DNA from 3 places in the Streptosporangium sp. NPDC023963 genome. Region 2 is predicted to be linked to each of the others. Evidence: riboswitches for the same ligand, from Rfam matches in the RefSeq annotation. Region 2 holds a riboswitch; each other region holds the start of a gene.

Region 1 (3,791 bases), 260 kb from region 2:
TTAGCCACCAATACTCAACAACGTATCCTGGTAATGCCGTAGTATTTTGGTGGAATCTGGTGGATTCAGGGGAGCGAGGGGAGCGAGGCATGCTTGCCCAGCAGCGGCAGCAGGCGATCCTGGAAAGGGTGCGCAGTAGCGGCGGGGTCAGGGTCGCCGATCTCGTCCGGGAGCTCGGCGTGTCCGACATGACGATCCGGCGTGACCTTGAGGTGCTCTCCGAGCGCGGCCTGGTGGAGAAGGTCCACGGCGGCGCCACCGCCGCCGGGCCCGGCTCGACCGAGGAACCGGGCTTCGCCGCCAAGTCGGCGCGCCAGCAGGCGGAGAAGGAGACGATCGCCCAGCACGCCGCCGGGCTCGTCCGGCCCGCCACGGCGATCACGCTCTCCGCGGGGACCACGACCTGGACGCTCGCCCACCACCTGGTCGACGTGCCCGAGCTGACCGTGATCACCAACTCGATCCGGATCGCCGACGTCTTCCACCGCTCCCCCAGGGCCGACCGCACGGTCGTGCTCACCGGCGGGATCCGCACCCCCTCCGACGCCCTGGTCGGCCCGGTCGCGGTCTCGGCGATCCGCGGGCTCCACGTCGACACCCTCTTCCTCGGCGTGCACGGGATGAGCGCCCGCGCCGGGTTCACCACCCCCAACCTGCTGGAGGCCGAGACCAACCGCGAACTGGTCGCCTCCGCGCACCGCCTGGTGGTGCTCGCCGACCACACCAAGTGGGGCACGGTCGGCATCAGCACCATCGCCCAGCTGGCCGAGGCCCACATCGTGGTCACCGACTCCGGCCTGGCCGGGGAGGCCCGCGAGGAGCTCGCCGCCTCGGTGGGCGAACTGATCATCACGGAACCCCAGTCAGAGAGCGAGATCGCCGGCCGATGAAACGCACGATCACCCACCTGGCCGACGGCCGGGAGCTCATCTACTTCGACCGGCGCGACGACGCCGACCGCGGAGCGGTCGACCGGCGCGACCTGCTGCCCCGCCCCGCCGCCTCCGAGCTGCGCTACGACCCGCTCACCGAGGAGTGGATCGCGGTGGCCGGGCACCGCCAGGGCCGCACCTTCCTGCCCCCGGCCAGCGAGTGCCCGCTCTGCCCCTCCACCCCCGGCAACCTCACCGAGGTGCCCGCCGCCGACTACGACGTGGTGGTCTTCGAGAACCGGTTCCCGTCGTTCTCCGCCCAGCCGGGCGAGCACCGGGAGATCGGCGGGCTGAGCGAGGTCCGGCCGGGGATCGGCAGGTGCGAGGTGGTCTGCTTCACCTCCGAGCACGACTCCTCATTCTCGCGGCTCTCCCCCGAGCAGGTCGAGCTGGTCATGGAGGCCTGGGTCGACCGTACGGCGGAGCTGTCGGCGACGCCGGGCGTGGAGCAGGTGTTCTGCTTCGAGAACCGGGGAGCGGAGATCGGCATCACCCTGGCCCACCCGCACGGCCAGATCTACGCCTACCCCTACGTGACCCCGCGTACCAGGCTGACCCTCGGGGCGGCCGAGCGCCACCGGGCGCGGACCGGCGGCAACCTGTTCGCCGACGTCCTGGCCGCGGAGCGGGAGGCCGGGATCCGGGTGGTGGGCTCGAACGAGCACTGGACGGCCTTCGTACCGGCCGCGGCGCGCTGGCCGGTGGAGGTCCACCTCTACCCGCACCGCCAGGTCCCCGACCTGGTCGCGCTGGAGGCCGAGGAGCGCGCGGCGTTCGGCCCCCTCTACACCGACGTGCTCCGCCGCCTCGACGGGCTGTTCGGCGTGCCCATGCCGTACATCGCGGCCTGGCACCAGGCGCCGGTCTCCACCGGCCGCGATCTGTCGTACGCGCACATGGAGCTGTTCAGCATCCGCCGCGCGCCGGACAAGCTGAAATACCTTGCCGGGTCGGAGTCGGCCATGGGCGCCTTCGTGAACGACGTGTCCCCCGAGGCGACAGCACAACTTCTGCGCTCTGTTGTCACGAACTGATTACCGCTCGGTCTCGTCTTGAGGTCGCATGACCTGCTGTTTACCACTACTATCCTTCCCACATCGGCTGTAAACGCTGATTTGCCTAATCCTGGGCGCCTCGCTCAGGAACCGGGGAACCACCGCACCTGGGGTGAAACCACTTCGGTGGAAGGGCTTCCTCCAGCCCGAACCCGTCAGCTAACCCGGTAGGCGGAAGGAGAGGAGAGTTCGTGGCGGCTTCGTCCCCCACGTTCCGTCGGCATGCCGCTGTGGTCCTCTGTCTGAGCTCGATCGCGGCGTTCACCATCGGTACTCCCACCGCGGGAAGCGCGGAACCCAAACCGACCGAGGCCAAGCTCCGTGCCGACCTGGCCAAACTCGGCAAGAAACTCGACGGGCTGATCGAGACCTACGCGGCCAAACGCGAGTCCCTCAAGAAGGCGCAGAAGGCCGAGGCCGTCGCCAAGCAGAACCTGGGCAAGGCCGAGGAGGTCTACGTCGAGGCCAAGAGGCAGGTCGACTCCATCGTCCAGCTCCGCTACCAGACCAGCAGCAGCGGAGGGCTGCCCGCGCTGATGTTCTCCGGCGACATGGGCGCCGCCGCGGTGATGGAACAGCTCACCGCCCAGCAGAGCGCCTATCTGGAGGGCTTCGCCGGCAGCCTCGAGCGCAGGAAGAAGGCGTCGGAGACGGCATCCAGGCTCACCGACGAGATCCGCGAGGAGGCCAAGGAGGTGGAGGGGCGGCGCGAGGAGGCCGAGGACGTGATCCGCGACGTCAAGGACAAGCTCGACCGGCTCGCCCCCACCGGTTCCGGCCGCCGCTCCGACGGCAGCTGGGCCCCGCAGCTCCCCACCGGTGCCGACAACATCACCGACCGCACCCGGATCATGCGCGACGCCGTCATGCGGCGCTTCAGCCTCCCGTACTCCGTGGGCTGCTACCGGTCCGCCAACGACGGCGGCGAGCACCCCCTGGGCCGCGCCTGCGACTTCATGATGAGCACCGGCGGCACGATGCCCTCGGCCGCCAACCTCGCGCTGGGCGACGAGATCGCCGCCTGGGCCCTCAAGAACAGGACCAGACTCGGCGTGAAGTACGTGATCTGGCGCCAGCGCATCAACCACGGCTCCGGCTGGCGCTTCATGTCCAACCGCGGCGGCATCACGGCCAACCACTTCGACCACCCGCACATCTCGATGTACTAGGACCCGTACGGACTTCGGATCTTCAGATGGGTTGATGGCGCTGCGGAGACGAAGACCGGCGAGGTGGCTCTCGGGAGTCATGCCGAAGCTGCTCGCCGAGCGGCCGTCCACGGCCGGGGCAGATGACCGGCGCGTGCTGATCCGATGCCAGACCGGGGGCGGCGCGGTCATCGAGGATCCTCCTTCGTCCAGGAGGCACATCACCGAACGCCGCGCACGCTCCGCCTCCGGGATCTTGCTGACACCAGGTCCTGCCGTACGGACTGCAGGCGACCCCGGCACCGCGCCGCCGGCCTACTCGTGGACCCGTCGGCCCTGCCCCGCGGGATCGGGCTCAGGCTGCGGTCCAGGCGTACGAACCGGGACCGGAATGTCCGGCCTCCGACCGGCGAGCACCCGTACGAGCAGGGCCGGCCGGCCGGGCAGCCACCAGTTCCATCGGCCCATCACCGCGACGAACGCCGGCAGCAGCAGCGCCCTGATCACGGTCGCGTCCAGCAGCACGCCCAGCCCGAGCCCCGTCGCGAACATCTTGATCTCCGGCTGCGGGGCCGCCGCCAGTGACCCGAACGCCAGGAACAGGATCAGCGCCGCGCTGGTGACCAGCCGTCCGGTCCGCCCCAGGCCCTCGACGA
Region 2 (3,791 bases):
GTACGCCGGGCTGGTGGCCGAGCGCAGGACCCCGCTCGGGCTCGTCGCGGTCGAGCGCGGGGCCGACGCCCTCGCCGTCATGGGCTGGCAGGGCGCCCTGAACCACAACGAGTGGATGGTCCCGCTCGCGGCCGTCGTGCGGAGCTGGGAGGACAGGTTCGGGGTGCGGGTGGTCGGCATGGGTTTCAACACCCTCGACCTCAGCGTCGCCGCGCCTCCGACCACCTCCGAGCACGCCCTGCACGTCGCCGCGGAGCACTGGACGTTCTGCCCCGACAGCATCATCCAGGGGGCGGGGAACCTCATCGACTACGCCGAGCAGATCAAGGGCAGGAACGCCTGGTCGTTCTGGTGGGACTGAGCGGGACTGAGCGGGGCCGGTTGAAACCTGGCGGAACCGGTCGGCCGGGGACGGCCCGCGGGACGGGCTCTCCTTGAATGGACCTTTGCGGGGCGGGACCTTGGGTGAACCTTTACGGGGCGGGGCGGGACCGGCCGGGGACGGGTTCACGGGGCGGATGTTCCCCGTGTGGATCTCCGGGGACAGGGCCCTGGAACGGGCTCCGGGACGGGGTTCCGGGGGCGGATCCCGAGATGGGGGAGACATCCGTGCTGGTAGGACGGGTGTTGGCCTGGCGGGGCGATCGATGAGGCTTCCTTGAAGCTTGTAGGTAGATCTTCTGGGGTTTTCATGGTGTTTGCTTTGCTTTGTCCGGTTTGGGTGGGTAGTGTCCACAGTTATCGGTTGGCGACCTGCCCTTCACAAGAGGGAGCGGCCGGCCGACGTCGAATCCCGAGGGCCCCTCAGGGGCCCCGGAGCCGGGGAACCACGTTTCCGGGGTGAATCCGCCGCGACCACGCGGCGGTAGGGCAACTCCACCGCCCGAACCCGTCAGCTAACCCGGTAGACGAGATGGAGAGGAGATCCCCTCATGGATCACCGCGTTACCACGTCGGTGCAGCCCTTGTCCGTGCCGGCCACCTGAACTTTCCCCCTTCCCCCCGTACCTTCTCGCCGCGCCCGATCGCGGCACCTTCCAGATCGTGCTCCGCGTAGCGATTGCCTGAGATTCCGGCTACGCCCCCTTTTCCGACGAGCGCGTCCCCGCCACCGCACCACTCCGGTGTGTCGCACGTGGCTGCCCCGTTCCCTCGCGAAAGAGCCTTTTCTCCATGCGCCCCATCTTTGGTTTGCACAAGAACGGCCTGAGCAAGTTCACCTGGCAGAAGAACAAGTCCCGCGGAAACCGCCTCGCCGCCGCCGCCCTGGTCGGCGCGAGCGTCCTCGCCGCCACCGGTGTCGCGGTGGCGCTGCCCACCTCCACCTGTTTCGCCGCCACCGCCGACCCCGAGGTCGGGGTGGCGAAGGCCAGCGCCGAGTCCGTCCTCCTCCAGGGCGCGACCACGGCCTCCTACTTCTGGGACGACTCCTCCGGCCGGGCCGGTGACACCGGGCTGCCCGCCAGCGGCCGGCCGATGCAGAAGGGCATGATCGCCAGCCCGAGCTGGCCCCTGCTCACCGAGGGCTACCTCATCTACAAGGGCAAGAAGGCCAAGTTCTTCGTCGGCGACCGCGGCCCCGGTTCCCCCTCGAACCAGGGCATCATGATCGACATCGACGCCAAGACCTTCGCCGACCTGACCGGTGGAACGTTCAACGCCGGCACGCTCGGCGTGGACGGCAACGGCGGGATGGGCCACATCGACATCCAGTACGTGGTCACCAAGTGGGGTGACGGTACGGGGATAAAGAACCACCCCGTCGCGTTCTCCACCGGTGCCTGGAGCCGCAGGGACACCAGCCCGGCCAAGCCTCCGACGGTCGTCTTCGCCAAGGCCCAGCGACTGGGGATAGGCGTGCAGACCCAGCCGGTGAGCGCCGCGGTGCGGCCGTGGGCCGGCAAGCCCAAGGTCATGGTCGAGCCCGCCTCCTGGCACGCCCCGGCCGGCGTGGCCGCCGCCGGTGCCCGCGCCGCCGAGATCGGCGCCGGGAAGGGCTGAGCCGGAGCCGTCGCCCTCCGGAAGACCCCCGCCGGAGTCCTCCGGGAACGCTCAGAAAAGACGCGGAAAGGACTCCGGTGCGGTCCGTGCCTCCCGGGGCGCGGGCCGCACCGGAGGATCAGACTTCGAGCTTCTCCTCGATGCCGCGCAGGGTGTGCCGCGCGAGCGCGAGGTTGGCCCGGTTCCGGTCGAGAGCCAGGTAGAGGAACAGCCCTTTGCCGCTCCGGCCCGCGATCGGGCGGATCACGTGGTACTGCGTGCCGAGCGTGATGAGGATGTCCTCGATGCCGTCCTTGAGGCCGAGCGACTCCATGGTCCGCATCTTGGCCTTGACGACCTCGGTGTTACCCGCGGCCGCGACCTGGAGGTCGAGGTCCTTGGACCCGCCGAGCGCGCCCAGCGCCATCCCGCTGTTGTAGTCGACGACGACCGCGCCGATGGCACCGTCGATCGTCATCATCTCCTTGAGCGAGATGTCCATGTTGCCCATTGCTGTCTCCGATCACTGGGGTATCGATGTGCGCGAGCCGGCGGCGGCCAGCCTGGCCGCCGTCTTGCGGCCCTCCAGCCGGAGCAGCCCGAGGTTGGTCCCCGGGCGCGCCAGGACTGTGAGGACGATCTTGGGTCCGGCGGCGTAGAACGCCGCGTAGCCGTTGGTACCGGAGATCAACGTCTCCTCGAAGGTGCCCTTGCCGGCCATGCTCGTCATCCGGCGGCTGAGGGCCAGCACCGCGGAGGAGAGCGCGCCGGTCTGCTCGGTGTCCCTCTCCAGGTCGCTCGCTATCGTCAGACCGTCGACGCTGCACGCGATGCTCCCGTTCACGTCGGGCATGCGTTCTCGCAGCGCCGCCATCTCGCGCCGTATCTCCTCACGCAGTTCCACCGGCATCCTCCTTCCGATCAGCTTCAGCGTCCGCAGCCTTATCGGCATGTGACCGGGCTCAAGTCGCTCAAGTCGCTCAAGTCGCTCAAGTCATGGCCTCCAATGCGTTCCTGAGCCGGATGAGCAGGTTGACGTCGGCCGGGTCCCCGTTCGCCCTGGGGAGCCACTCCGAGGTCTCCGGAGAACCCGCGGCGGCCGCGGGGATCTCCGTGGCACCCCTCGTCCGCCTGGGCAGCGGGTCCGGTGCCCCGGGAGCCCCGGGAGCCCCGGGAGCCCTGGGAGCCGCAGGAGTCTCCGCCGGAGCGGGCTCCGGGAGGCGGAGCAGTCCGGACGAGGCGAGCTGCCGTACGGCGAGCAGTACCGAGTACGCGGGACGGCCCAGCTTGCGCGCCAGGTCGGCCGGGGTCGCCGTGGAGTCGGCGCCGACGAGCACCTCCCACTGGAGCGAGCTCAGCACCACCCGCTGGGCGCTGATGCGCCCCAGCGGGACGACCGGGAGCGTGTCCAGCTCCGCGGACGGCCAGGTCTGTTCCAACTGCGCCTTCCTTCGCTCGCACTCCCGGAGCAGGCCGGTCGCGTCGAAGTACCACTGCGGTCCGAGCCAGTGCAGCTCTCCCCGCCGGAACCTGGGCCGGTGCCCGGTGGCCTGCAGCAGGAAGTACGCGGCGTCGAGCACCGCGCTCAGCACGCAGAACTCCAGTTCCCCGCGGGTGAGCAGGCCCCGCGCGACCAGCTGCTCGCCCCCCGACGGCCCGGGGGTCGGCGCGTCCGGCGTCCGGCGTCCGGCGGCCTGCCTGACCTGACGCACGGCGTGGGCGGATATCCCGCGGCAGGCGCCCAGCAGGTCCTCCAGCCGGGGGGCCGCCGCGCTCTCGGCGTAGGTCACGCGACCGTCGGTGAGGTAGAT
Region 3 (3,791 bases), on a different contig from region 2:
ACTGGACCGTTCAGCTGCGTGACGCGAGGAAGATGACCGCCAAGATCTGCGACATCGCCACCTGCCGGTAGCGAGACCTGGCGGGGTCCGGGGCGGACGGCCCCCCGTGGCCGGGGCGCCGCCGGTCGTGAGACGGGCGCCGCCGGTCGCGGGTAAGTCGCGGGTAAAGGGGTTCACCTGAGATTAAGGAGCAAACCCGGCAAAAAGGTGAGTCAATCATTACTTCTTCTGTACTATTCGCCGCAGGTCTGGTGCAGTCGGGAGGCGTTGACGTGGCCGTGGCGGGTTTGCCGGTTGGACTGATTCGGATACCGGTGGCGGCCGGGCTCGCTCTCGCGTTGCTGACGCTGCCGGTGGGCGGAGCGGCCGCCGATCCGAGGCCGACGGCCGCCCAGGCCAAGAAGAAGCTGGAGAAGCTCAACGAGCAGGCCGACCAGGTCGTCGAGAAGTACAACCAGGCCTCGGAGAAGTGGAAGCGGGCCAGGAAGAAGTACAACACGCTCAACGATGACCTGACCCGCCAGAACGAGCAGGTGGCCGGGCTGCGCAAGGAGCTCGTCACGATGGCCGTCAGCACCTACCAGGTCGGCGTGGTCAACGGCTGGGAAGGCATGATCTACCAGACCGACCCCGGCGCCCTGCTGAGCGGTCTGGCCGCCGCCGACCAGATGTCCACCTCCCGCGCCCAGTCCCTGAACGCCTTCGACGAGGCCACCAAGGTGCTGCGGACCAGCCGGGACCAGGCCAAGAAGGCGCTGGCCGAGGCCGACGAGACGCGTGACGAGCTGGCCAGGGAGAAGGCCAAGGCCGACAAGATGGTCAAGGCCCAGACGAAGATCCTGCGCGAGCTCAACGCCTTCAGGACGGGTAACCCCGAGAGCGCCGGGATCCAGTACAACGGCTCCGCCTCGGGCAACGCCCGCGCCGCCCTGCAGTTCGCCTTCGCCCAGGTCGGCAAGCCCTACCAGTACGGCGGCACGGGCCCGCGCGGCTGGGACTGCTCCGGCCTGGTCCAGAGCGCCTGGCGCAGCGGGGGAGTCAGCCTCCCCCGCACGACCTGGGAGCAGTGGAGCTGGGGCGCGAGCCGCAAGGTCTCGCTGAGCGAGCTCCAGCCGGGCGACCTCATCTTCAGCGAGGGTCTCGGCCACGTCAGCATGTACGCGGGCAACGGCCAGATCGTGCACGCCCCGCAGACCGGCGACGTCGTCAAGGTCGTCCCGCTGTCCGCCTACGGCCGCCGCATCGTCGGAGCCGTCCGCCCCTGACCGGGCCGGGCCGCGCTCCCGCCGGGGACGTCCCGGCCCCGTCTCGCGCCTGACGGGACGCCGGGAAACCGGATGTGCCGGCCCCGTCTCGCGCCTGACGAGACGCAGGGAAACCGGATGTGCCGGACGCGGCGGCACATCCGGCATCGGGACATGATCAAACCACGGACGCCCGAAGAGCGCGCGCCGGTCCCGAGCGCCTCGACTCCGACTCCGACGCCGTGCTCGGCCGTCGGCTCGACGGCGTGGCGGGCGATGCCGCGCTGGGTCACGCCCGCGCTGGGTCACGCCCGCGCTGGGTCACGCCCGCGCTGGGTCACGCCCGCGCTGGGTCACGCCCGCGCTGGGTCACGCCCGCGCTGGGCCACACCCGCGACGACTGTGCCGAGCGTCTGCGCACCGAGTACGGCACCTTCGGGCGGCTGCCCGGACCGATGCTCGACGCCGCCGGACTCGAGATCGTCGGGCGGACTTCCGGGAGCCGGTCCACGGCGCCTGCACGCGCGTCGGGCGCTGAGGTCACCCGGCCGGATCATGCGGGACCGCTCCATCGGCGGTGAGTGTGATGAAGATTACATAAATCGTGATTTGTTGGACTGGCGAGAAGGGTGTGACGAGAGTCATATCTCAATAGCATAAATAGCCATTAAGCAGGGGTAACAGGAAGATCAAGAGGGGTTGTCGATCTCCCAATTTGGCGAATGCTTTGCCGAAAGTTGGAGATCGGGGTAACTTCTGGCGTCGCGACGTGCAAGCCACGCCGTCGCGGCGAATGTCGGTCTTCGGGCCGGTGTCCCTATAGAAATCCAACCGGCCGCCGTGCCCCCACCCGGGGGCAGGGCTCATCACGGCGGCCCGCCGAATCTATGCAGCCAGGAGGCATGGAACCGGGGACCCAAAAGGCCCGATACAGCGTGGCCAGGGGTGAATCGGCGCGTTTTGCCGTAGGGCATCTTCCAAGCCCGAATCCGTCAGCTAACCCGGTAGGCATCAGTGGAAGTCCCAAGGAGAAATCCTGTCTACCACCCCGTACAACCCCCGTCTGTCGCGCCTTTTCCGCCTTTCCCTCGGCGGCATCGCCCTCACCCTGACCGCCTCAGCCGGAGCGGTCACCCTGGGGCCCACGGCGGCGCAGGCGGTGGACGGCCCCTCCGAGATACTGGTCAACAGCGCGGCCGGTGTCTCAGAGAAGGCCGAGAGCACCAACAAGACCGCCTCTCAGGCCGAGACCAAGGCTGAGACCAAGGTCAAGGCCAAGGGCAAGGCCAAAAAGAGCAGGGCGGCACTGCAGAGGATCCGGGCCGGTAAGGCGGTCTCGGCGGCCAAGAAGCAGATCGGCGATCCGTACCGGTGGGGAGCCTCCGGTCCCGGAGCGTTCGACTGCTCGGGGCTCGTCCGGTACGCCTGGCGGAAGGCGGGCGTGTCCCTTCCCAGGATCACGCACAGCCAGTACAGGTCGATCAGGAAAAAGGTCTCGTGGAGCAAGTTGCACCCCGGTGACCTGCTGTTCTTCAGTGGAAAGGGCCATGTCGGCATGTACGTCGGCAAGGGCAGGATGGTCCACTCGCCGAGCAGCGGCAAGACGGTCCGTATCGTGAGGCTGGCGGGCTATTACAGGTCCTCCTTCGCCGGAGCGGTACGGCCCGGGGCCTGAGCCCCGCACGGAGCCCAAGGTCCGCGCGTGAGCGCGGAGCCCGGGATCCACGCGTGAGCACGGAGCCCAGGTATGGAACCTGAGCCTGAGCCCGCGTCCGGGCACGCGCTCGAGCACATGCCCGAGCACGCGCCCGAGCACGGAAAAGCGGCCCCGGCCCTCCACCAGGAGGGCCGGGGCCGCTCCATGCCGGTCGAGTACCATCGGCTCGTATGTCCGTCCCGAAAGGGCGCCGCGCCGTGCTCGCCGGGATGCTGGCGCTGATGAGCGCCGGTCCGTTCGCCGGGACGGGACCTCTCCTGGCCGGAGCCGCGCCCCTCCCGCGCGCCCCCCGTCCCCCTGACCCGTACGGCGCCCGGACCCCTTCGCGCGTCCCGTACGCCTCCCGTAGCCCGCGCGATCCCCGCGACCTGTGGCCGGGCGCCGCGGTCACCGTCCGGGGCGAGTACTCCCTCGTGATCGGCCACGGCGTCCCGGCCGCCGTCCTGCGGGACCTGGCGGCCAGGGCCGACCGGGCCCGCGCGACGATCGCGGCGATCTGGGGGCCGGTCCCCGCGGTGGTCCTCTTCCCCGCCACCGACGCCGAGGCCGCGGCGCTCGCCGGGGCCGGGAGCACCCGCGGCCTGGCCGCGATGGCGACCGCGGACCGGGTGATCGTCCTGCCGTCGGGGTACGCCCGGCTCACCGCGACCGGCAGGGACGTGGTGATCACCCACGAGCTCGCCCACGTGGCCACCGGCGCGACGCGCGGCGGCCGGGTGCCGATGTGGCTGTCGGAGGGCTTCGCCGACTACGCGGGTTACCGCGACGCCGGGATCGCGGTGCGCACGGCCGCCGCCGAGCTGGCCGCCGAGGTGCGCTCGGGCGCCCTG

What was found. Region 2 has a riboswitch for cyclic di-AMP ahead of AB0F88_RS23170 (hypothetical protein). Riboswitches for the same ligand answer to the same signal wherever they lie in the genome.
Region 1: linked by a shared signal. The riboswitch ahead of AB0F88_RS21945 (hypothetical protein) and the one ahead of AB0F88_RS23170 (hypothetical protein) in region 2 are both predicted to bind cyclic di-AMP.
Region 3: linked by a shared signal. The riboswitch ahead of AB0F88_RS02785 (C40 family peptidase) and the one ahead of AB0F88_RS23170 (hypothetical protein) in region 2 are both predicted to bind cyclic di-AMP.

Annotation. Positions count from the first base shown of each region.
Region 1 covers NZ_JBEZZK010000007.1:21,446-25,236, forward strand. Annotated here, with positions in the region: gene AB0F88_RS21935 (DeoR/GlpR family DNA-binding transcription regulator) at 90-890, shown strand; gene galT (galactose-1-phosphate uridylyltransferase) at 887-1,966, shown strand; cyclic di-AMP (ydaO/yuaA leader) riboswitch at 2,039-2,175, shown strand; gene AB0F88_RS21945 (hypothetical protein) at 2,218-3,156, shown strand; gene AB0F88_RS21950 (MMPL family transporter) at 3,451-3,791, opposite strand, start outside.
Region 2 covers NZ_JBEZZK010000007.1:285,417-289,207, reverse strand. Annotated here, with positions in the region: gene AB0F88_RS23175 (DUF4253 domain-containing protein) at 1-361, shown strand, start outside; cyclic di-AMP (ydaO/yuaA leader) riboswitch at 775-926, shown strand; gene AB0F88_RS23170 (hypothetical protein) at 1,174-2,001, shown strand; gene AB0F88_RS23165 (hypothetical protein) at 2,120-2,491, opposite strand; gene AB0F88_RS23160 (roadblock/LC7 domain-containing protein) at 2,504-2,890, opposite strand; gene AB0F88_RS23155 (hypothetical protein) at 2,970-3,791, opposite strand, start outside.
Region 3 covers NZ_JBEZZK010000001.1:668,337-672,127, reverse strand. Annotated here, with positions in the region: gene AB0F88_RS02795 (hypothetical protein) at 1-71, shown strand, start outside; gene AB0F88_RS02790 (NlpC/P60 family protein) at 315-1,265, shown strand; cyclic di-AMP (ydaO/yuaA leader) riboswitch at 2,112-2,270, shown strand; gene AB0F88_RS02785 (C40 family peptidase) at 2,404-2,919, shown strand; gene AB0F88_RS02780 (hypothetical protein) at 3,132-3,791, shown strand, end outside.